DNA from 4 places in the Paenibacillus sp. 2003 genome. Region 4 is predicted to be linked to each of the others. Evidence: predicted binding sites of a transcription regulator. Region 4 holds the regulator's gene; each other region holds the start of a gene.
The links. Region 4 encodes Rex, which represses fermentation and respiration genes when NADH is low (regulators of the CRP and FNR family bind a similar motif). Its sites were predicted from a motif close to TTGTGAAATATTTCACAA; they were not measured.

Region 1: a site for Rex is predicted at 1,268-1,285, ahead of J2X75_RS10085 (L-lactate dehydrogenase). Genes of this name have one in related genera too.
Region 2: a site for Rex is predicted at 4,423-4,440, ahead of J2X75_RS23185 (formate/nitrite transporter family protein). Genes of this name have one in related genera too.
Region 3: a site for Rex is predicted at 1,797-1,814, ahead of J2X75_RS07420 (cytochrome ubiquinol oxidase subunit I). Genes of this name have one in related genera too.

The regions. Positions count from the first base shown of each region.
Region 1 covers NZ_JAVDTB010000001.1:2,343,454-2,349,042, reverse strand. The annotation lists gene J2X75_RS10085 (L-lactate dehydrogenase) at 265-1,194, opposite strand; gene J2X75_RS10080 (WD40/YVTN/BNR-like repeat-containing protein) at 1,531-2,808, shown strand; gene J2X75_RS10075 (hypothetical protein) at 2,957-3,166, shown strand; partial or broken gene J2X75_RS30345 (class I SAM-dependent methyltransferase) at 3,859-4,158, shown strand; gene J2X75_RS10065 (serine hydrolase domain-containing protein) at 4,176-5,589, shown strand, end outside.
Region 2 covers NZ_JAVDTB010000007.1:20,855-26,443, forward strand. The annotation lists gene J2X75_RS23165 (ABC transporter ATP-binding protein) at 246-1,130, shown strand; gene J2X75_RS23170 (glutathione peroxidase) at 1,357-1,836, shown strand; gene J2X75_RS23175 (FAD-dependent oxidoreductase) at 2,246-3,607, shown strand; gene J2X75_RS23180 (hypothetical protein) at 3,755-3,985, opposite strand; gene J2X75_RS23185 (formate/nitrite transporter family protein) at 4,528-5,379, shown strand.
Region 3 covers NZ_JAVDTB010000001.1:1,660,076-1,665,664, forward strand. The annotation lists gene J2X75_RS07415 (MFS transporter) at 98-1,492, shown strand; gene J2X75_RS07420 (cytochrome ubiquinol oxidase subunit I) at 1,892-3,256, shown strand; gene J2X75_RS07425 (cytochrome d ubiquinol oxidase subunit II) at 3,256-4,269, shown strand; gene cydD (thiol reductant ABC exporter subunit CydD) at 4,284-5,589, shown strand, end outside.
Region 4 covers NZ_JAVDTB010000001.1:2,716,070-2,721,658, forward strand. The annotation lists gene J2X75_RS11660 (cell wall elongation regulator TseB-like domain-containing protein) at 1-253, opposite strand, end outside; gene J2X75_RS11665 (amidohydrolase) at 293-1,600, opposite strand; gene J2X75_RS11670 (redox-sensing transcriptional repressor Rex) at 1,587-2,240, opposite strand; gene dinG (ATP-dependent DNA helicase DinG) at 2,454-5,315, opposite strand; gene J2X75_RS11680 (tetratricopeptide repeat protein) at 5,457-5,589, opposite strand, start outside.

The DNA.
Region 1 (5,589 bases), 370 kb from region 4:
TCTTTAATCCGAAAAGGAGTCTGTCCAAGTGACAGGCTTTTTTGTTATTGATTTGATGGTGGAGATTTAAACATAATTAATATTATGTAAACTTATTACCTGATAACTAAATAGGTATATAAATAGAAGCCAAACCAAAGAACCATTCGCTTCTTCTCTCTGGAAGAACAAATGGTCCTTTTGGCTAGCGCGGATATCTTAATTCACAACGTTTAACATGCTAAATCGTTCACACCATGAATGGTTGCGTGTTTTGTGGCAGGATTATTCCAAACCAGCGATCTGTTCTTTTAATTTGTTAGCAGATGCCTGGAAAGCCACTTTCTCGGATTCATTCAGCGGTAGAGGCAGAATCTCGCGCACACCGTTGCGATCGACAACACATGGAACACCCAGATAAACATCCGATACACCATTGTAGTCTTCAAGGTAAGTGGATACGTTCAGAACGGAGCCTTCGTTGCCGAGAATTGCAGCTACAATGCGGTCCAGAGCAAGGGCGATTGCATAGGAAGTCGCTCCTTTGGCATTAATAATCTCATACGCTGCATTTTTGGTGCGGTCGAAAATATCCTGTTGTGTTTCTTCATCCAATTCCAGATCTGTTCCTGCAACGTTAGCCAGGCTCCATACCGGTACTTCGGAATCTCCATGCTCACCAATAATGTGTGCGTGAATACTACGAGGGTCGATCCCTTTATTCTTACCAATCAGGTAACGGAAACGTGCGCTATCGAGCAATGTACCTGAACCGATGACACGGGAAGCAGGCCATCCGCTTTGTTTCCACGAAGTATAGGACAAAATATCTACAGGATTGGTTGCAATCAGTAAAATTCCATGAGAGTTCACTTCAGTAATGCGCTCGATAATATCTTTGAAAATGCTTGCATTTTTCTTCAGCAGATCAATCCGGGTTTCACCCGGTTTCTGGGAAGCACCCGCTGTAATAATAATGATATCTGCATCTTTGCAGTCGGAATAATCGCCAGCCCATACTTTCACGCCTCCCGTAAATGGAAGACCGTGGTTCATATCCAGCATTTCGCCGGTTGCTTTATCATGATTCACATCCACAAATACCAACTCGGATGAACGCTGTCTCAACATTAGCGTGTATCCCGTTGTTGTTCCCACCGCACCCATGCCTACAATCACGACACGACTTGGTTTCAGAGCTGCACTATTTGTCATGTTCATATCCTCTCCTTTTTGGGTTATACTCCCATCCATATTAAGGGATTAGAGAATATAAAGCGAGTGTTGTCTATAAAATAGTTCACATTTCATGTCTTTTTACCAATTATTCCGTCGAAAAACAGTTTAGGATGAAATTAATGGTAATAAATGTGTGGCATATAGCCCAGAGCATCAGCTTGAAAAAGGGAGCGGGCCAACCATGAGTGGGCAATGAGCCTTTTACATAAGGTTTGTGGTAGAATAGGAGCAGTGGATTCTGATGAATCGTAAATAAAACGCCATAGGACAGGCATGCGCGCCTGTATATTGGATGAGAGAGGTGGAACCCACTTGCGTTTGCAATGGATCAAAATCGCGCAGACAGCATTGCTGTCTATAGGTATAGCAGCCTTATTGGCTGCATGCACTGACTCAGATCAACCTCCGGAAGCAGAACCTCCGCAGCAGCAGGAGGACGCCGGAAATACAGGGCAGACATTAACTGTCGTTCCCCCTGTGAACAGTACAGAATCTGCAGATATGGCCAAGTACCAAATACAGACCCGTTTGACTGACTTTCAGTTGCTCAATGACAACGGAGGATTGGCGTGGGGTGTGACGCGGAATGCGCTGCGCCTGTACTACACTCAGGATCAGGGAAAGACCTGGACCAATATCTCACCTTCGGAAAATGTACAGTTTCCGGCTAACCCTAAATATGGACAAAGCATTTATTTTGTAGATCGTGCACATGGTTGGATTGTTCGTGAAGGTATGGGTGGAACAGATACCATGGTGCTTCGCACTAATAATGGGGGCGTAACTTGGAGTCTGTCTTCTCTGTCCAAGACGGATAAAGTGACTGCGATCTCATTTGTATCTCCTGAAAAAGGCTGGATTCTCACTACGGTCGATACCGCTATTGGTAAACAGGACAAGAAACTTTACTTCACCGAGGACGGTGGAATCACCTGGAATCGGATGTCATCCAGTGATGAAGATGGCAAACAGGAAGCAGAAGAGATTTCCAAACGTGGATACACCACAGGGATGACTTTTTCGGATCCAAAGCATGGTTTCTTAATAGCGCTAGAGTTCGGCACACCGAAGTTGTATGTAACATCAGACGGCGGAGAGAACTGGAATACTGGACAAACCTTCTTTGATCGAAACAAATTCAACGGGTGTGGTAATTTCAGTGTTAGTTCACCACAATTTTTTGGACGTGAAGCGCAATCAGCCTGGATGTCAATGTCCTGTTCTCAAGGGGAGAGCACGACATTTAATGGATTCTTTACCACCGATGGCGGGAAGAGCTGGAAGCTGTCCAATTTCACTTTAAACAAACAAACGGGTCCGAATCGTAACCTTTCACCGGTATTTCTAAACGCATCGGAAGGTTGGGCGATGCAAAAGGGCATAACCTATCACACCAAGGATGCGGGCAAAACGTGGAGCGCTCTTCCTGCAAGCAGTGTACTGGAGAAAATTCTCGAAGACTATCCGGAGATTGTGAAGATTCAGATGGTTAACCCCAAGCTTGGCTGGATATTGGTTGAAAATACAGATGCCAAAAGATCGTTGTTATTGCAAACGGTAGATGGCGGTGTACATTGGAAAGTACTATAAACGTAGAGTGTTATCGATGTGAATAGATAGGAGAAAGAAGAGGAGCCTAAGGGTTCCTTTTCTTTTTTTGTTTAGTTTGTGAAATAAATCACAAATAAATCCACTAGAAGGTGATATATTTAACTCAACAAGAGAAGGAGTGATGAAGATGAGAACCAACGGTCAAACTCAATTCACGCAGGCGGATGAATTAACCAGATACATGCTTCAATTATGCTACACATGTGACGATGCCAATCGTTGTACAACAGAGGATGCAGTAAAGGCTTGCATGGCAGAACACGCACAGGCAGACCAACCCGAACCAGCTGAAGGTGGAGATGTAACTCGCGGGTTTATGGACTTGATGTACGCATAGTAATCGAAACTAATCAAAAAAAGCTGATATATCAACGTTTTTCCAATATTCAGAGACCGCAGTGACTAATGAAATGGTTTGAGCATAGGTGTTGCTGCGTTAGTAGAAGCGGGTTGGAATGATTCTCACGAATCATTTAAATGGGAATATTAGAGAGGCACTGCTGGCAGAACGCTGGTAGTGCCTTTTTTTTGTTTTGTGTTAAGATGTCCATGGCCACAAGGCTGTGCGTCCAAGAATAATTAGTAGGTGTAATGGATAAACTTAAACTTGATCATTAAATAGATGGTCAGATGCAACACACACAACAACACATATTGTTTATAGACACCTCTCTCTAACTGCTCGATGCTTCCTCCCGCTGCCCAGGGCAGGGAGGAAGCATAATATGATTTTTTGTAATGTATAAATGATACATTCTATAATTAAAACTCAGATGGGAAGCAATAAATCAGCTTGTGCAACTACAAACGTATGTGAGCGAAAAGTATAGTAAGATGGATCTGATATACGCTAAGCCTATGATTCACGGAGAACGCTCCTGCGGGAGGGTTCTTTTTGATTTGGAGTGAAATGTATGCGCTTTTAAATGTACTTCGCAAATATTGCAGCATGGGTTATTATAGAAATAATTAAGGTAATTTTCTCAAAATGTGGAATTGATTTATTGGTTCCAAGAAAGGATGGGTATTATCTTTAGTTGGTCTCGCCCTATCCACAAATGTGTTGCTACAGAAGAGGATAGACTGGTTTTTTTAAAATGTTAGGTTGATGAATCTTAGTATTCGGTAACTCTTTGCGAAAGTAAGTTAGCATTATTGGATCGTAAACTATCAACCTATGTGAATGCGTTGGCCAAAGCTGGATTTGCCATTGAGCAATTGATTGAGGAATCTGATGAAGAATTAAGGCAACTGCAAAACGATGATTTTGCCAATAAAGCAAAGATGCTCCCTATAACCTTTGTGGTAAAGGCAAGAAAACTATTGTAGATAATAAGGGGTAGCCAATGAAGATTAATCAAAAATATTACTATGTTAATAAAGTAATTACTTGTGTTTTTGTACTTGCATTCATCATAATGACATGTGCGGTATCTGTGCGTGCTGAGGTAGAGCAAGAGGAGACAACACCCTCCAGAATTACGTTTTCTTCGCTAGAGGAAACGATTGATTCATATGTGGCCATGAATCAGAAGAATACCGCTGCCGTTTCGGTTGTAGCTATCAAGAACGGTGAGACCATTGTGAATAAGGCCTATGGATACGCAGATCTTGAGCAACAGAGAAAGGCAGACACCTCTACTGTATTTGAATGGGGTTCAACTTCTAAACTATTGGTCTGGACGAGTGTTATGCAGCTTGTAGAACAGGGAAAGCTTGATTTGGATACCGATATTCAGGGATATTTGCCGGAAGGATTTCTAAAGAAGCTTGAATACGATGCTCCCATTACCCTAATGAACCTTATGCATCATAACGCAGGATGGGAGGATAGATTGATCGATTTATGGTATTCATCCGAGAGTGATATTGTGGAATTAGGTGAAGCTTTACAAAAATTTGAGCCGAGGCAGATCGATAAACCTGGGAGTGTCGTTGCTTATTCAAACTATGGTACGGCTATGGCTGCTTACATCGTTGAAGTGCAAAGCGGACAACCCTTTTACAAATATGTCAACGAACATATATTTAAACCACTGAACATGAAAGACACATCGATTCACCCATCACAATACGATAATCTAAACGTCTTGAAACGAAGAAATGAGATTCAGGGTTACACTACGAATCTGAAACTAATTCCTAAGAACAGAGCATACATAAGCTTATACCCTGCGGGGGGCGCCATTGGCACAGCAGAGGATGCAGCTAAATTTCTCGCAGCCTTGATGCCTGTGGATCGTAGCAATTTAATATTCGCGAACAAGGATACGTTAGACGAGATGCTGTCAACCAGTCTATATTATGATGGAACTTCTAATCCTCGAATTGCACATGGCTTCTTTGAAGTGGAGTACTGGGTGCCTGCACTGGAACACGCTGGAAGTACGGCGGGATTTACAAGTAAATTTGTTATTGACCCGGAGTCTAATTTTGGGTTAGTGGTCATGACAAACCAGTCAAATGAAATGGCTTATAACGTTGGTCTTGTCCAGAAGGTGTTTGGAAGTAGCTTCAGTACAAATTCGGTTACATCTGAGAGTGGGGGATATTATCTGCCTGCGCGACGGGTCGTTTCCGGTTTTACGAAGGCATATTCGATGTTAAGTCTGCAGAAGTATACCACATTTGACCTTAGTAACTTTGCAAATATTGTTGAGCGTAACGGGACTATTGAGAAGGCCTCCATTCCTTATAATGACTTTTTGCCCATGTCCAATTTAACGATAAACTTGATCAAAGCATCTTTTATTGCTCTTG
Region 2 (5,589 bases), on a different contig from region 4:
GTGCGCGGAATGAATGAGAAAAGATCTCATGTGTACTTGGGAAAAGAGCGGGATTTCTGCTAAAGAAAGACCAAATAAAGCACGAAAAGAGAAGAAAATTTGGTTTTTTATGTTGACAAATGATAATGATTATCAGTATCTTTAGTGTAGAAGATATTTGCGTCGGAAATACACAGAATTACAATTTCGTTTTTGTTGTCATAGCCGGATTACATAACCGGGATAAATGAGAGAGGGATGATCGCATGTTTCGTCTGGAGACGACCAAGCTGGATATCGCTTATGAGGAAAGACTAATTGTAGAGGATCTGAATATTCAGATTCCCCAAGGAAAAATTACAGCACTTGTTGGAGCCAATGGTTCAGGGAAGTCAACCATCCTGAAAACGATGGCACGTATTATGGCTCCAAAAGCAGGTAATGTATTGCTCGACGGGAAGTCCATCCATAAACAGTCCACGCGTGAAGTTGCCAAGCAGCTTGCGATTTTGCCACAGAATCCAACAGCCCCTGAAGGTCTTACCGTTACTGAACTGGTATCGTATGGTCGCTTTCCTTATCAAAAAGGATTTGGCTCCATGCGTGCGGAAGACAAACGTATGATTGAATGGGCTATAGAAGTGACAGCCATGACTGAATTCCATGATCGTCCGATTGATCAACTGTCCGGTGGACAGCGTCAACGTGCCTGGATTGCCATGGCACTTGCACAAGAAACAGATATCCTTTTCCTGGACGAGCCGACTACGTTCCTGGATATGGCTCACCAGCTCGAAGTATTGCAATTACTGGAGCAACTGAATGCCACAGCCAACCGTACCATTGTTATGGTTGTGCATGACTTGAATCATGCTTCCCGCTACGCACATCACATGATTGGTATCAAAAAAGGTAAAGCCATTGCTCATGGTTCACCTGTGGAAGTCATGAACTCGGATGTGCTTCGTGAAGTATTCAACATTGAAGCAGATATCGTGATTGATCCGCGTTCCGGTGTACCGCTCTGCTTGCCTTACGCTCTTGCAGGCGAACGCCAGCAATCGAAAACGCCAGATACGAAGGTCATGAACAGTGCAATGGTTCATGCTGGAGGACGGACAGAACAGCGCGTTCAAGCGATAGGAAGTTAATGAATTCGGCCATATGTTGGCCCTGCATAATAGAACGAATGAAGCCGCTGTGCGCTATCGCATGCGGCTCTTTCGCATTCATGGGAGTATAGAAATATGGGTAGACCCGGAATTTGGTAATCGCATCGGATCAGGTTTATAATAATAAGACAGGCTGTAAGTTCATTGGTTATATTAATCTGCTCGGCACAGCCCAAACCAACACGTATCATGGGAGGAATCAGTCATGTCCGTATATTCATATCAAGCGGTAACTACCGCGAACCAGGAAGTCTCACTGGATCTGTATCAAGGTAAGGTATTGGTCATTGCCAATACAGCCAGCAAGTGTGGACTAACCCCGCAATATGGTGAATTGCAAAAACTCTATGATCGTTATCGCGATCAAGGCTTGGTTGTACTGGGTTTCCCTTGTAACCAGTTTGGAGGGCAGGAGCCAGGTACAAGTGAGGAAGCGGAATCATTTTGCCAGATTAACTATGGTGTGAATTTCCCGGTGTTTGCCAAGGTAGATGTGAATGGTGAGGACACTCATCCCCTGTTCCAATACCTGAAGGAGCAACAACCTGGCGTAGGCGAAACAAGCGACATCCAATGGAACTTCACCAAGTTCCTTGTTAACCGTGAAGGTGAAGTGGTAGGTCGTGTTGAACCGAAAGAATCTCCGGAGACAATGATTGCAGATATCGAGAAATTGCTCGGTTAATACATGAACTTTTGAGAAGCCTTTCCTTGTATCTGCAAGGATAGGCTTCTTTGATTATTTTAAATACGTGGCTATATTCTCTTCACAGGTAGGAGTTGGCTCCATAGACACCTCTAACTTTATGCGCCGATACAGGGATTACGGAAGCCATTACATAGCATAAACCCACCCAAATCCGGGGACAATGAAATCAATACAATGAAGGGAAGAAAGGCTCAAATACTGGGAAATGACCTCCTTCGACAAACTTTTTTTGCACAACCTATTGCAATGTGAAAAAGATCACATTATAATGAGTGTATAAAGTGAAATAAATCACATACACAGTTTCGAATAAGAAGTGAAATATTTCACAACCGCAATAACGTTATATTCAAACTCATTTATATATTTCGAGGAGGAACTTTTAATGAAAATCGCAGTTATCGGATGTACACACGCAGGAACCGCAGCCATCGTAAATACCGCCAAATTGTACCCGGATGCTACCATCACCGTGTATGAGCGCAATGACAATATCTCCTTCCTATCTTGCGGCATTGCGCTCTACGTAGGTGGGGTTGTGAAAGACCCTGACGGTTTGTTCTATTCTTCGCCTAATCAACTGGCAGAGCTTGGTGTTGAGACCAAGATGCTTCATGAAGTTACAGCAGTCGATGCCAAGGGTCATACCCTTCAGGCTAAAAACCTGAAAACCGGGGAAGAATTTGAAGATACGTTTGACAAACTGATCGTGACAACGGGGTCATGGCCTGTCGTTCCAAAGCTTGAAGGCATTGAGATGGACAACATTCTGCTGTGCAAAAACTACAATCATTCCAACACGATTATCGAAAAAGCTAAAGATGCGAAACGCGTTACTGTTGTAGGTGCAGGATATATCGGTGTAGAGCTGGTGGAAGCTTTCCAAATGAATGGCAAGGAAGTTACTCTAATCGACAGTGTGGACCGGATTTTGAACAAATACCTGGACCCTGAATTCACGGATGCGATCGAAGATACGTTGACTGGACGCGGCATCAAGCTGGCTCTTGGTCAAACGGTACAGAAGTTTACTGGTGAAAATGGCAAAGTGACTAAAGTGATCACGTCCAAAGGAGAGTTTGAAACCGATCTGGTTATTCTGTGCATTGGTTTCCGTCCAAATACAGAGCTGCTTAAAGGCCAAGTGGATATGTTGCCAAACGGCGCAATCATCGTAGATAAATACATGCAAACGAGTCAAAAAGACGTCTTCGCTGCGGGTGACAGCTGTGCTATTCATTACAACCCAACAGGCAAAGCATCTTACATTCCACTGGCAACCAACGCCGTGCGGATGGGTACACTCGTAGCCCGTAACCTGGTTCGTCCTACGACACCGTATATGGGTACGCAAGGAACATCGGGTATCAAAATTTATGAGCAAAATATCGCTGGTACCGGGATGACGGAAACGTCTGCTGCTGATGAAGGTCTGATTGTTGAATCTGTCGTACTGGAAGACAGCTACCGTCCGGAGTTCATGCCAACGGCTGAGAAACTGTTGCTCAAAGTAGTATATGAGCAGGCTACTCGTCGGATCGTAGGAGCACAGGTGATGTCTCAGGTTGATCTGACCCAATCGATTAATACGATCTCGGTCTGCATCCAAAATAACATGACCGTAGATGAGCTGGCCTTCATCGACTTCTTCTTCCAGCCACATTACAACAAACCATGGAACTTCCTGAACACGGCGGGTCTGCAAGCACTGCCTCCAATAGAAGTAAAAGCACCAGCAATGGTGTAAACAAGTGTGATTCGTTGTGAGAGATATGAAAAAAAATAGAATGAGAAAAGGCTGGCGATCACTCGCCAGCCTTTTACTTAATTGATATTTCTAATACATTTAGGATGAGGCTCAATGATTATTATTCATTGTCTGAACTTATAGATTTTATAGCTCGTTGGTATTTTCAGCAGATATTCCCCAAGCTTTTCCGCTAAAGTTGTCTCCGTCAGCACGATAGGTGATGGAATACATTCCTTCCTCAATACCTTGTGGAAATTCAGTAAAACTCGTCCATTCAATAGTCTCACCAGGGGCTACTTTTTCAACGAAATATTCGTCCCTAGAACGATTGTGCACCATTACCGCTTTTATCGTTTTTTTTTCCAGAGTTCTCAATAAAGATTTTCACATGCTTATAATCTTCGTCAACATTAAAATTAGTAGATACATTGTTTCCAGCTAATACTGTTTTAAATAGCGGTTTGGATTCATGTTCATGAGTTGTCACTGTGTGATTAGGATCTCCTATAGATACCGTTTCAGTGAGTTGACTCCTATTCTCGTTGTCTTTGGTTGTTACATGGGCCTCTCGACTATTCCAAAAAACGTAGGATATGATACCCACAGTCAAGGCTATACATAGTGTAGATATAGATGTTATTTTTTTCAATGGAGTATATCTCTCCTCACATACATAGTTATTGATTAAATTATAATTTAATATGATTTCTATATAATATTCAAGTATTTTCCAAAAAAAAGAGTGATTTTTTATTCGTCTGTAGTCAGCACAAAAGGCTTTGAAAGCAGAGTAAAGTAGGAACCTTCAAACTTTGTGATAAAAGTAACAAACCTCTCGAAACCTTCGCGATACAATGAACATATCAACAAAAAATGAGGAATCAATTTGTTCATGAACAATGAAGGAGAGGATCAACATGGCAGCAAAAACACCTCTTGAGGTTGCACAATATACGGCGCAAACAGGTATGAAGAAGGCGCAATATCCGGTGTCTTCTGTATTGGTGCTTAGTTTTATGGCAGGGGCTTTTATTGCGCTGGGTTTTCTACTGGATATCCGGGTGATTGCATCCGCGCCGGCAGAGTGGGGAAGTCTGGTTAATCTGATTGGTGCAGCAGTGTTCCCGGTGGGACTAATCATGGTACTCATAGGTGGTGGCGAGCTGCTGACGGGCAACATGATGGCAGTTCCACTTGCAACGATTGCACGAAAATTATCCGTGGGTAGTATGTTTAAAAATCTATCCTTAGTAACGATAGGTAATTTTCTTGGAGCAATCTTTGTCGCGTACGCCTTTGGACATGTGCTTGGTCTGACCGGAGAGGGTGTATATCTGGCGAAAGTGGTGGATATGGCTGGGCATAAGCTGCATGACGGCTTCCTGCAAGCTTTCATCTCTGGCATCGGCTGTAACTGGCTGGTGGCACTGGCCGTGTGGTTATCTTATGCATCCGATACGATGAGTGGCAAGGTACTGGGCATTTGGTTTCCAACGATGGCATTTGTAGCTATTGGATTCCAGCACGTTGTGGCCAATATGTTCCTCATCCCGGCGGCAATCTTCGAAGGGCATTATTCGTGGGGCCAATATGTGATAAATTTCATTCCAGTGTGGCTCGGCAATCTGACTGGAGGTGCTCTGTTTGTAGCTGCAGCCTACTGGGTGGTGTACCTGCGCCAAGCTGAGCCGAAAGTGAAACCGGAGGCAGCAACGTTGATCGAAGCTGTGGAGACGGAGGCCAGAGCGATGTGGAGCAAGCAGGCATAGCGAGGCATGCATACACGTGTAATGAAATATTCATGTAGAAGTAAATACGATTCTGTCTTGCTCGGTTCATGGCGAATATGCTGTGATAGAGCAGGGCGGGATCGTTTTTATGTATGGGGACCTTGTTGGAATTCAACGCAAAATAAATTCGCCATGACAAGGTTCGGGGGAACGAAACCTGTTCATGGCGAATTTCGGGAGTGGTCCATG
Region 3 (5,589 bases), 1.1 Mb from region 4:
TTCATTCCTTATAGTTCATCAAATCATAACATATAATGCGTTGGAATAAATGAATAAGTTCAAGTAAGATAACAACAGAAGAAGGAGTGATGCACCGATGAACGTTCGAAATAAAGGATTGATGTTAGCTGTTGGACTCGGAATTATGTTGAATCCGTTGAATTCCTCCATGATTTCGGTGGCAATCTCCAGACTACAACAAGTGTATCAACTTAATTTTACAGCCGTTTCGTGGATTATTTTATCATTTTACATTGCTAGTGCTGTCGCTCAACCCGTTATGGGCAAGTGTAGTGATTTGTTTGGCCGCAGGAAGATCTTCCTCATGGGTCTTGTTATTGTTTTTGTATCGTCCATGCTTGCACCGTGGTCTCCCAGTTTTTCGTGGCTCATCGTATTCCGGATCGTTCAATCGATTGGCACAAGCATGATGGTGGCCGTCGGAATGGCAATTGTCAGAATGAACGTGACTGAAAAACAAGCCTCCGCCTTGTCCACCTTGGCTATATTCCTTTCTGGAGCGGCTGCAATTGGACCTTTTATTGGTGGAGTATTGATTCATTGGTGGGACTGGCACAGCATATTCTTCGTTAATATTCCGTTTGTCATGGCAAGCTTTTGGTTCGCCTGGAAAACAATCCCGAAGGACGAGCAATCTCCGTCTATCTCTGGTCACATGTCCATTCGGCAATGGCTTGCGTTAATTGACGCACCAGGTATCCTGATGTTTACGGTAGCTTTGGTGACTCTGCTTATCGGTTTACTTTCAGTAAAATCCACAGGAGATATTTCAACATGGCATCTGCTGACAGGAGCGATCGGGTTAATCGCACTCGTCATGTTCATCCGACATGAATTAAAAGCAGCCACGCCTTTTATCCCTCTGCGAACGTTTGCCTCATATCCCGAGATGACTTGGGTGAATGTGCAATACATGCTGGTGAACATCCTGTTTTACGCTCTTTTTTTTGGAGTTCCTACGTATTTGAAGCAGGTACGTCATCTCAACGAAGTTCATACAGGAATGAGCATGCTGGCTTTGGGGTTATGTTCAGTCATTATTGCTCCGATCGCAGGGCGCTGGATTGACAGATCAGGATCACGGCCAGCTCTGATTGTATCCGCTTCTTTAATGACATTTGGCTCTATATTGATCGTTGTTATGAATGAAACTTCTCCAATCTTCATAATCATTGTTGCCTTAGCTTTATTTGGAATAAGTAACGGCCTAAACGCGGTCGGCATGCAAGCTGCTCTGTTCAAAAGCACACCCAAAGAAATGATCGGAGTCGCATCGGGTATTTTTAATACATCACGCTACCTGGGGACCATCTTATCGTCGTTATTAATTGGGATTGTCATGGGAGATACATTTAATGTGACAGGATTTCAGATGCTTGGAATCATCCTTACGGTATTAGCTGCATCACTGATCATCATGAGCGTACGTCGCGAGGCAAGTGCGGTGAGTCCGGAGCAAGTAAGCAAGTAAGATAGAGAATCTGCCGTGCAATAGCACGTTTACACCCAATGAATCAATAGCTCCATTGGGTGTATTTTTTATTTTTCACCAAGTTGTCAGAAAGAGTTGATCCTTTCTTGAACGTTTAGGGTAGAAGACGTGTCTTTGATTGAATTAGGTAAAAATAAAGATATAATAATTTTGATTAATAGGCTTGGTTAGTACTTTAAGTGCATCAATATCAGATTTTAATTGGCATCCAATGCTTGCTATTATCGGGGGCCTACAGGAGTAAACGCATTATAGGTGTGGCAAGATATCGTTATACCTAACTTTGTGAAATTTTTCGCAACTTTGCATTGAGTTTAGCCAAAGCTGATATTGAATGTTTCTAAATTGAACAGAGTTTGAAAGGAGGCAACACAAAGAATGGCTATTGATACGGTGTTATGGAGCAGGCTGGTGACTGGTTTGACACTCGGATTCCACGTGATTTTTGCAACGCTTGGTGTCGGTGTACCTTTGATGATTGCTATTGCAGAGTTCATCGGCATTCGGAAGAAGGATCACCATTACATACTTATGGCAAAGAGGTGGTCACGAGGGTTTGTCATATCTGTGGCTGTTGGTGTTGTGACAGGTACAGCGATATCACTGCAGTTGGCCCTGGTATGGCCGAATTTTATGAAGCTGGCCGGGAATGTCATTGCACTGCCACTATTTATGGAAGTATTCGCATTCTTTTTTGAAGCCATCTTCCTGGGCATTTATCTGTACACGTGGGATCGGTTCAAAAATCCGTATATCCACTGGTTGCTGACCATTCCGATTGTCGCCGGGGCAGGCATGTCTGCTGTTTTTATTACAACAGTGAACGGATTCATGAACCAGCCTGAAGGTTTTGTCATGGAAGCAGGTCAATTCTTGGCAGTGAATCCTGTACAAGCGATGCTGAATACGGCGACGTTCTCCAAAGTATTTCATGTATTAAGCTCGGCTTATCTGACAGGAGCTGCTCTGTTAGCGGGAATTGCAGCTTTTGCGATGTTGAGAAAAGGGGTGTCTGCCTACCACAAGAAAGGCCTGAATCTCATGATGGCCGTTGTTTTGGTATTCAGTTTATTAAATTCCTTAGCTGGTGATGTATCTGCCAAGTTTTTGGCTGAACATCAGCCGGAGAAGCTCGCAGCTGCCGAGTGGCATTTCGAGACGGAAAGCGGCGCGGATCTGATTTTATTAGGATGGCTGAATGCTGAACATGAAATCATAGGCGCACTTCATTTGCCGAAAGTGCTTAGCTTTCTTGCCTTTGGAGACTTTAACGCCGAGGTAACCGGGCTGAACGAATTTCCATCTGATGAGCATCCACCCTTACTTGTGCATTACTTGTTCGATCTAATGGCTGGAATAGGTTTTGCTCTACTCGCTATATCCAGTCTGTACTTCCTGTTTGTGTTCTGGAAGAAACGAAATCAGTTTAACAAGTGGATGCTTCGTATGGTTGCGCTCAGTGCACCGCTTGCTTTTCTGGCCGTTGAGATGGGTTGGTTCTATGCAGAGATCGGTCGGCAGCCATGGATCATTCGAGGTTATATGCGAGTGGAAGAGGCCGCTACTTCTTCACCGAGTGTAAGAATTTTGTTTTTCGTCTTTTTACTTCTGTACATCGTGCTCGGCGTCATCTGTGTTCTCGTATTGAGACGTCTGTTCAATAATAATCCTGCTGAGCTTGAGATGGAGAAATGGTTGAAAGAGAAGCATGATCAATCAGCCAAGAAAGGGGAGCAGGCCTGATGAGTTATGAATTGATTGGTATATCCGTACTCTGGCTGTTCTTGTACGGCTATCTTATTGTAGCTTCCATTGATTTTGGAGCAGGTTTCTTCGCCTTTTATGCACGCCTGACAAAGCAGGATCACCTGATTAATCGTCTGATCTCCCGTTATCTATCACCGGTCTGGGAGATCACCAATGTATTTTTTGTCTTTTTCTATATTGGCATCGTTGGATTTTTCCCGGATACCGCTTACTATTATGGCTCCGCGCTGCTTGTTCCGGGAAGTATTGCCGTCATTTTGCTTGCCATTCGTGGGTCATTCTACGCCTTTGAGAATTATGGTTCCAAAAATAACATCGTATATCTGTTTTTATACGGGGCTACCGGGTTGCTTATTCCAGCGTCATTGTCAGTGGCACTGACCCTGTCTGAAGGTGGCTTTATTTTGAAACAGGGAGATACCGTTTCCCTGGATTACTGGGCACTATTTACGAATCCATTATCGTGGAGCATCGTTGGTCTAGCCATCGTGTCGGTATTGTTCATTAGCGGGTCATTTCTCACATTTTACGCTTCTCGGGCAGAGGATCATTCGGCATTGAAGCTGATGCGCAATTATGCTTTGTTCTGGAGTACACCGACCATTATTCTCGCGCTGACTGCATTTATATATTTGGGTCAACACAATGAGCGTCATTTTCAAAACATGATGGATTTATGGTGGCTGCTGGCGCTATTCGTTGCATTTTTCATGATTGCCATGTGGCTGTTATATAACGGTCGTCGTTACGGATTAGCTTTTATATGTATCATGCTGCAATTTTTCACAGCCTTTTTCGCTTACGGCATTGGGCAGTATCCTTATATTCTTGATCCATTCATCACGATTCAGAGCAGTGCCACACCGCCAGCAATGGGTTTTGCGCTAGTGGTTGTGTTTATCGGTGGGCTGTGCCTGTTAATTCCTTCTCTGATTCTGGTCTTCAAACTGTTCCTGTTTGATGCGGATTATGTGAAAGGGAAAAAATAAAGGAGGAGCTTTCAATGAAGAGGAGAGCCAAATCCAATCTGATCTCGCAGCAAATGTCTTTACAACGAAAAAACAGACTTCTCCTTGCGATCATTTCGCTGGCCCTTGGTGTAGCTATTATAAGCCAGGCCACCTTGGTGGCTGAAGCAGTCCAGCGAATCTTTGTAGAGAAAGCTTCCTTTTCATCAGTGATGCTGTTGCTTGTCCTATTACTGGTTGTTATGGCTGCACGCTCACTGTTGTCGTATGGTAATGGGAAAGTGAGCTTGCATATGGCAGCACGCGCCAAGACAAATATGCGAGCATCTGTATTGCAGAACCTGACCCGCGCTTCCATGCCTTCAACCCTGAGTGGGCAGACGGGAGGAAAGGTCAGCGTTGCTTTGGATGCTGTGGATGAGGCTGACAGTTATTTCAGTCAATATATGCCTCGAATGATGGAAGCCGCGATGATCCCGATTCTGATTCTGGTTGTTACGTTTACGCAGCACTCCAACACAGGCTGGATTATGCTGTTTACGGCACCGTTTATCCCGCTGTTCATGATCTTGGTTGGGCTCAAGACAAAGAACAAATCAGAAGAAAAATACGCGCAACTGGCTGAGTTTTCCGGTACATTTCTGGATTCGCTTCAAGGGCTGGTTACGTTGAAAATATTCGGACGGGCTAAACGTCAGCAACAGGAAATTGAACGCAGCAGTTTGAGGTATCGTGATGCCACCATGAGCATTTTGAAGATTGCATTTACAAATACGTTTATGCTGGAATCGATCGTGATGTTAAGCATTGGTATTGTCGCGCTTGAACTGGCTATTCAGTTACTGGTTTTCAAATCAATGAACTTCCACACGGCCTTTCTTGTGTTGTTGCTCGTCCCTGAGTTTTACAGTCTGTTGAAGAATACGGGAACGGCTTTTCACAGTGGGCGAACCAGTATGGGGGCGATTCGCAAGGTGGAACAGATGCTTGCGGATACAAGTGTCAAGAGCACACAAACGGAGCAGGAAGAAGGATCGGATCAAAGCAATATAACCGATGTCGATGCAATGGCAAGGACGGAAGAACTCCGTACAGCTCGTACAGAGTTGATTCCAATGCCACCAACCGTTGAACTGGACCATGTCCGGTTCAAGTACGCTCCTAATTTCTTTGGACTTGAGACAGGACAGATCTCGATTGGACCGGGAGAACAGATTGCTATTGTAGGCAAAAGTGGCTCAGGTAAAACCACGCTGCTTCATCTCATTGCCGGTTTACTGAAACCAGATTCGGGAGCGGTTTTGGTTAATGGAAGCCAGCTTTCGCAACATGATGAGGCTG
Region 4 (5,589 bases):
TAACATCCTGGTTATCCTTATTTTTGCCGATCAGGGTCCAGTAGATGTTGTCAGAGCCTTCTTTGTCTCCCCAGATGTACTTGCGCAATTCATCATAGGATGTAATGCCCAGTTGCTTCTGTGCTGCCTGTATAGCGAGAGCTTCTTCCTTGCGCTGGTCCTGCGTGACATAGACGTAATAACGCTGAAGTCCAAACAGAATCAGAACCAGTGCAAGCAGCGAAATCCATATCCACTTCTTTTTTTTCTTCAAAAGCCGAACTTCCTTTCCCTATGATGCTCTGTCCTGCAATTAACGAGCAAGCAGACCATCAAATGCCAATTGAGACTCACGCAAAATGCGTTCTTCATCCAGCGTCAGACATTCGCCGTGTTTGACCACTTGTTTTCCATCCACCCATACGTGCTCAACATCTTTGGCAGAAGCCGAGTAGATCGTATGTGAGATCAGGTCTGTATGTGGATAGAAATGTGCCTGTTCAATGTCAAGAGCGATAAAATCAGCCTTCATGCCGACCTCAAGTGCTCCGGTATTGTTCAAGAAAATGGATTTGGCACCGTATGACGTTCCGAGGAGTAACGCTTCGCCTGCTGGCACAGCCGTCGGGTCACCAGATACACCTTTGTGGATCAATGCAGCCATTCTCATTTCCTCGAACATATCCAGGTTGTTGTTGCTTGCCGGTCCGTCTGTTCCGAGTGACACGGTAACTCCTGCTTTCAGTAACGCAGGTACCCGCGCAACACCGGAAGCGAGTTTCAGGTTACTTCCCGGGTTATGGGATACAGCCACATCATGACGGGCCAAAATTTCAATCTCTTCGTCATTCAGATGCACCGCATGTGCAACCAGGGATGGACGAGAGAAAAAGCCCAGTTTCTCCAGATGTGCCACAGGACGCAGTCCATAATCAGCCACGTTCTGCTCCACTTCACGAAGCGTTTCAGACATATGTGTATGGAGAGGAAGGTTCAGGTCGTTCGCGACCTGTACAAGCTTCTCTATGTAGTCAGGAGGGCATGTATATGGGGCGTGTGGCGAGATTACGGTTGTAATGCGACCATCTGCCTGTCCATTCCACTCACGTGCAAACGCTGCCGACTCGTCCAGCTTCCGCAGTTGCTCTTCTTCCGAGCACAGCCCGATTACACCACGTGCCAGTGCTGCTCTAACGCCTGATTGCTCCACAACTTTGGCAACTTGATCCATGTGATCGTACATGTCCAGGAAAGCTGTAGTTCCGCCTTTCAACATTTCAAGCACCGATAGCGAAGTTCCCCAATATACGTCTTGTGAAGTCATTTTCGCTTCCATCGGCCACATTTTTTCCTGCAACCATACTTGCAACGCAAGATCGTCTCCGTGCCCTCTGAGCAACGACATTGCTGCATGACCATGCGTATTGATCAGACCCGGCAGGAAGAACAGTCCTTTTCCATCCACTTTGGTACAATTTTTGTCTCCATCCGGCAATGTCTCACCAATATGCACAATCTTGTCATCCTCAACAACCATGTATCCTTGAACCACGTTCCATGTTGTGCCGCCTTCATTAACGGCAAATTTGCCGTTGTGAATTACCCATCTATTTGTTGTCATCTTCCTCGTCGTCCTTTCCAGTCTCCAAGTAATAGGCCAAACTAAGCAGATCCGTTGTAAAGTCAGCATGGTGAATGCGGATATGCGGCGGTGTTTTTAGAATGGTTGGTGCAAAATTAAGAATCGCTTCGATTCCGGATTCAATAAGCTGATCGGCTACATTTTGGGCTTCCGTATCCGGAACCGTGATAATTCCGATGCGGATGTTTTCTGTTTTAACCGCTTCCGTCAATTCATTCATTGGTTTTACCGTCAAACTGTTAATTTGACTACCAATCTTCGGTCCATATGCATCAAATACAGCAACAATCTTCATGTTGTCTTTCAGATATGCATTGTAGTTAGACAAGGCTTGACCGAGATTACCCGCTCCTACCAGAGCTACATTAATTTGCTGATCGATTTTGAGAATGTGACGAATTTTCTCGATCAAATAGGATACATCATACCCGATCCCTTTACGACCAAAATCACCGAAGTAAGCCAGGTCTTTACGAATTTGGGCCGGATTCAGATCCAGCCTCTGTCCAAGCTCTTGAGAAGAAACAGTAGCCACCTCACGCTGATGCAACTCGTTCAAATAACGCAAGTATACAGGCAGACGTCGTACCACCGCTTCCGAAATTTTATCCGATTTCATTCTTGCTCCCCCTTACCAAGGCCACGATAAAATAATAGATGAAAAGATGAGCATTCTGTATAAATTCAAAGATAGACGTTGTATACAGAATGCTCCTTGTAATTTAGGTTATAAGTTCTTACGTGCAACTGCTTTAATCGGATACGGAAATATCTAATAAAGTTTAACGCCAAACGATAGTGTCATGCAATGATATAACGAACAAAACAACCATTATTCTTGTTCATTAACAGGTTTTTCCAACCACTCGGTAATTCGTGGAACCATTTGCTCCGTGAGCATATGCTCCATTTTGGGACCAGGTAAAGAATATAAAAAGAATTTACCATAGTACGCTTCAATCACCCGTGTATCATAAACAATGACAATTCCTCTGTCCTTCGCTGTACGCACCAACCGGCCAAATCCCTGCTTGAAACGAATGACCGCTTGCGGCACGGACAGTTTCATGAACGGATTTTTCTTCTGTTCCTGAAGCAACTCACTCTTGGCTTCCACCAACGGATGATTCGGTGGCTGGAAAGGCAGTCGCACAATAGCGAGACAGGTTAGCGCCTCTCCCGGGATATCTACACCCTCCCAGAAGCTGCTTGTACCCAGAAGTACCGTAGCTTTGGCATCTTGGAACCTGCGAGTCAATTTGGAACGACTTCCACTGTCAACGCCTTGCCCAAGCAACGAGATGTCGTTACCAGATAGCGCCTCCTTCAGCGGATCATAGACCTGTCGCAACATCTTGTATGAAGTAAACAGAACCATCATGCGTCCACGCGTGGCAATTGCCGTCTCTGCAAGTGATTGCACCAGCATATTGACAAAGTGCGCATCACCCACACTGCCCTTCACACTCGGGAAATCACGCGGAATCACCAGAAGTGCCTGATCGCGATAGTTGAAAGGTGATGGCAGCATCGACGTTAACAACCGATTATTCTCGGAAGCTTCCTGCAAGCCAAGCTGTTCAATCATGAACTGGAATGACTTATCTACCGAAAGCGTAGCCGATGTAAGCACAACACTTTTCTTTTTATCAAAAAATAAATCCTTAAGTTGTGCACTGACATCTACAGGTACAGCATACAGCTGAAGAGATTTGCTGCGGAATTGACCGCTGGCTTCCATCCAGTACACCGTTTTGGCATCATCCATACGCATGAAGAAACGTAGATTCTCCTTCAATGTGGTCAGATCTTTCAGCAGTCCTGTAATATCCGTGATCAGACTATCCGATTGATAATCATCCTGATCCTCTTTCACTTCAAGCAGCAATTTGTCCCCTTTGCGAACCAAATCGCCCAGAGTCACATAGATCTGGTTCTCCAGATCCTGCAACTCCTGCCATTTTGCAGGTTTCTGAGAAGCTTTCAGGCGCAGGGAAAATTGCCCCGTCTCTCCCGGTGAAGCATCACTTCGTTCAGGCAACAGACCGAACAAGGCGTCACTCATACGATCCCACAGTTCCTTGACCTCAACAGCCAGCGGGAACATCTGATCCACCATGGAGCCCCATTGCACCGAATTTTCATGCCCGGATAACTGCGAACGAAGCATAGGCAGCTGCCCATTACGACTGTCTTTAAACAGGCGGGTCAGTGTGTGAACCAAGGTGAAATATTTCATATGCATTCCAAGATGTTTACCAGCTACATCCTCCAGATGATGTGCCTCATCGATCACAAGACTCTCATAGGCTGGCAGCAGCTGATGCGCGGCTTTCACATCCGTAAATAATTTGGAGTGATTGGTGATTACGATATCTGACAACCCGGCCTCATGTTTGGCACGATGGTAGAAACATTTGCGGAACCATGGACATGATCTTCCCAGACAAGACTCAGATTCGCTCTGTACCGTCTCCCAGAAGTCCCCTCCGCGTCCGCTAAGGTTAAGTTCCTCATCATCTCCGGTTTCGGTCTGCGTAAGCCAGACAATCATCTGAGCAGCTGTGAAATAATCCTCTTTGGGTGTGGCGAATTCACGTTTATTGATTTTGTGTTCAAATTTGCGCAGGCACAGGTAATGTCCACGTCCTTTGAATACAGCAGCCTTAAACGGGAACGGAACCACTTGAGTCAGCATCGGAATGTCCCGCTCTCTCAATTGCTCCTGCAGGTTGATTGTATGCGTGCTGACCATAACTTTCTGTTCTTGCTTCACACTTTCGTAAATAGCAGGCAAGAGATAACCCAGAGATTTACCAGTGCCTGTTCCTGCTTCGATCAAGAGATGTTTCTCTTCATCCAGGGCTTGCCTTACACTGCTGAACATCTGAGTCTGCGCTTCACGCTCTTCGTAATGATCCAGCGTATCCTTCAGGTTCTCCCGAACCTGGTCCATAAACTGTTCGAAGCTTACACCATCGAGGGGGTTAGCCTCCCGCTCATCGCGTGGTGCACCTATATCAGTCCAATCACTTACATTAAGAGCAAGCTGACGATAATAGGTATGTCCGTCCAGATCCTGAATCGGCTCTGCTTCCTTCTCACTGCGCATTCCGTCCAAAAACCAGCCCAAGTCACTGTCTTCTGGTGCAAACAGGTCACTGAGGCGCTGAATCGTTATGAGCGGTAATTCCTTTAACTCATCCAGACACTTAAGCAGCACATAGGCTGTCGCCAGTGCGTCACTGTCTGCCTGATGAGGGCGATCATGTTGAAATCCAAATTCGGAAGACACATAACCAAGTTGATAAGAACCCAGTGATGGGAATGTAATCTTCAGAAAATCAATCGTGTCCAGAATGCGGCCAGTGAACGGCAAATAACCGCAACGGTCAAGAGCATTCTGCAAAAAGTGAAAATCAAAAGCGACGTTGTGTCCAACAAGCACCACATCATTAAGCAGCGGAACCATCTCCATCATCATCTCTTCGAGTAAAGGAGCGTCCGCCACATCTTCATCGGTGATACCCGTCAACCCCGAAATAAACGGGGGAATCGGTACACCAGGGTTCACATAAGAACTATATATTTGAGTTATGCTGTAGTCATGATCTATGATGGCAAGTCCGGCCTGTATAATCTCACCGTCGGACTGCGTGCCGGTTGTTTCGAAATCCAATACGGCAAATTTCATTGCAATGTACGGTCCCTTCCATTCCAGTCTATGTTACAGCATAGCAAAAAAAAGGGGATTTGAAAATTAACTGACAAAAAAGCGGTGTCCCCGCCGCTATGCCAAAGGAGGGAACACCGTTTTTTGTCGCCGAATTCCCGCTTAATGAAGGGTCGTCAGCTGATTAGCATATTGCAATTTTCCCCTGTTCAACCTGCAAGCTTCCATGTTGTACAGTGGTTCGGTCAATGTCGGGTCATACTGAAGGGCCTGTGCAAAGAGTGAACATGCAGCT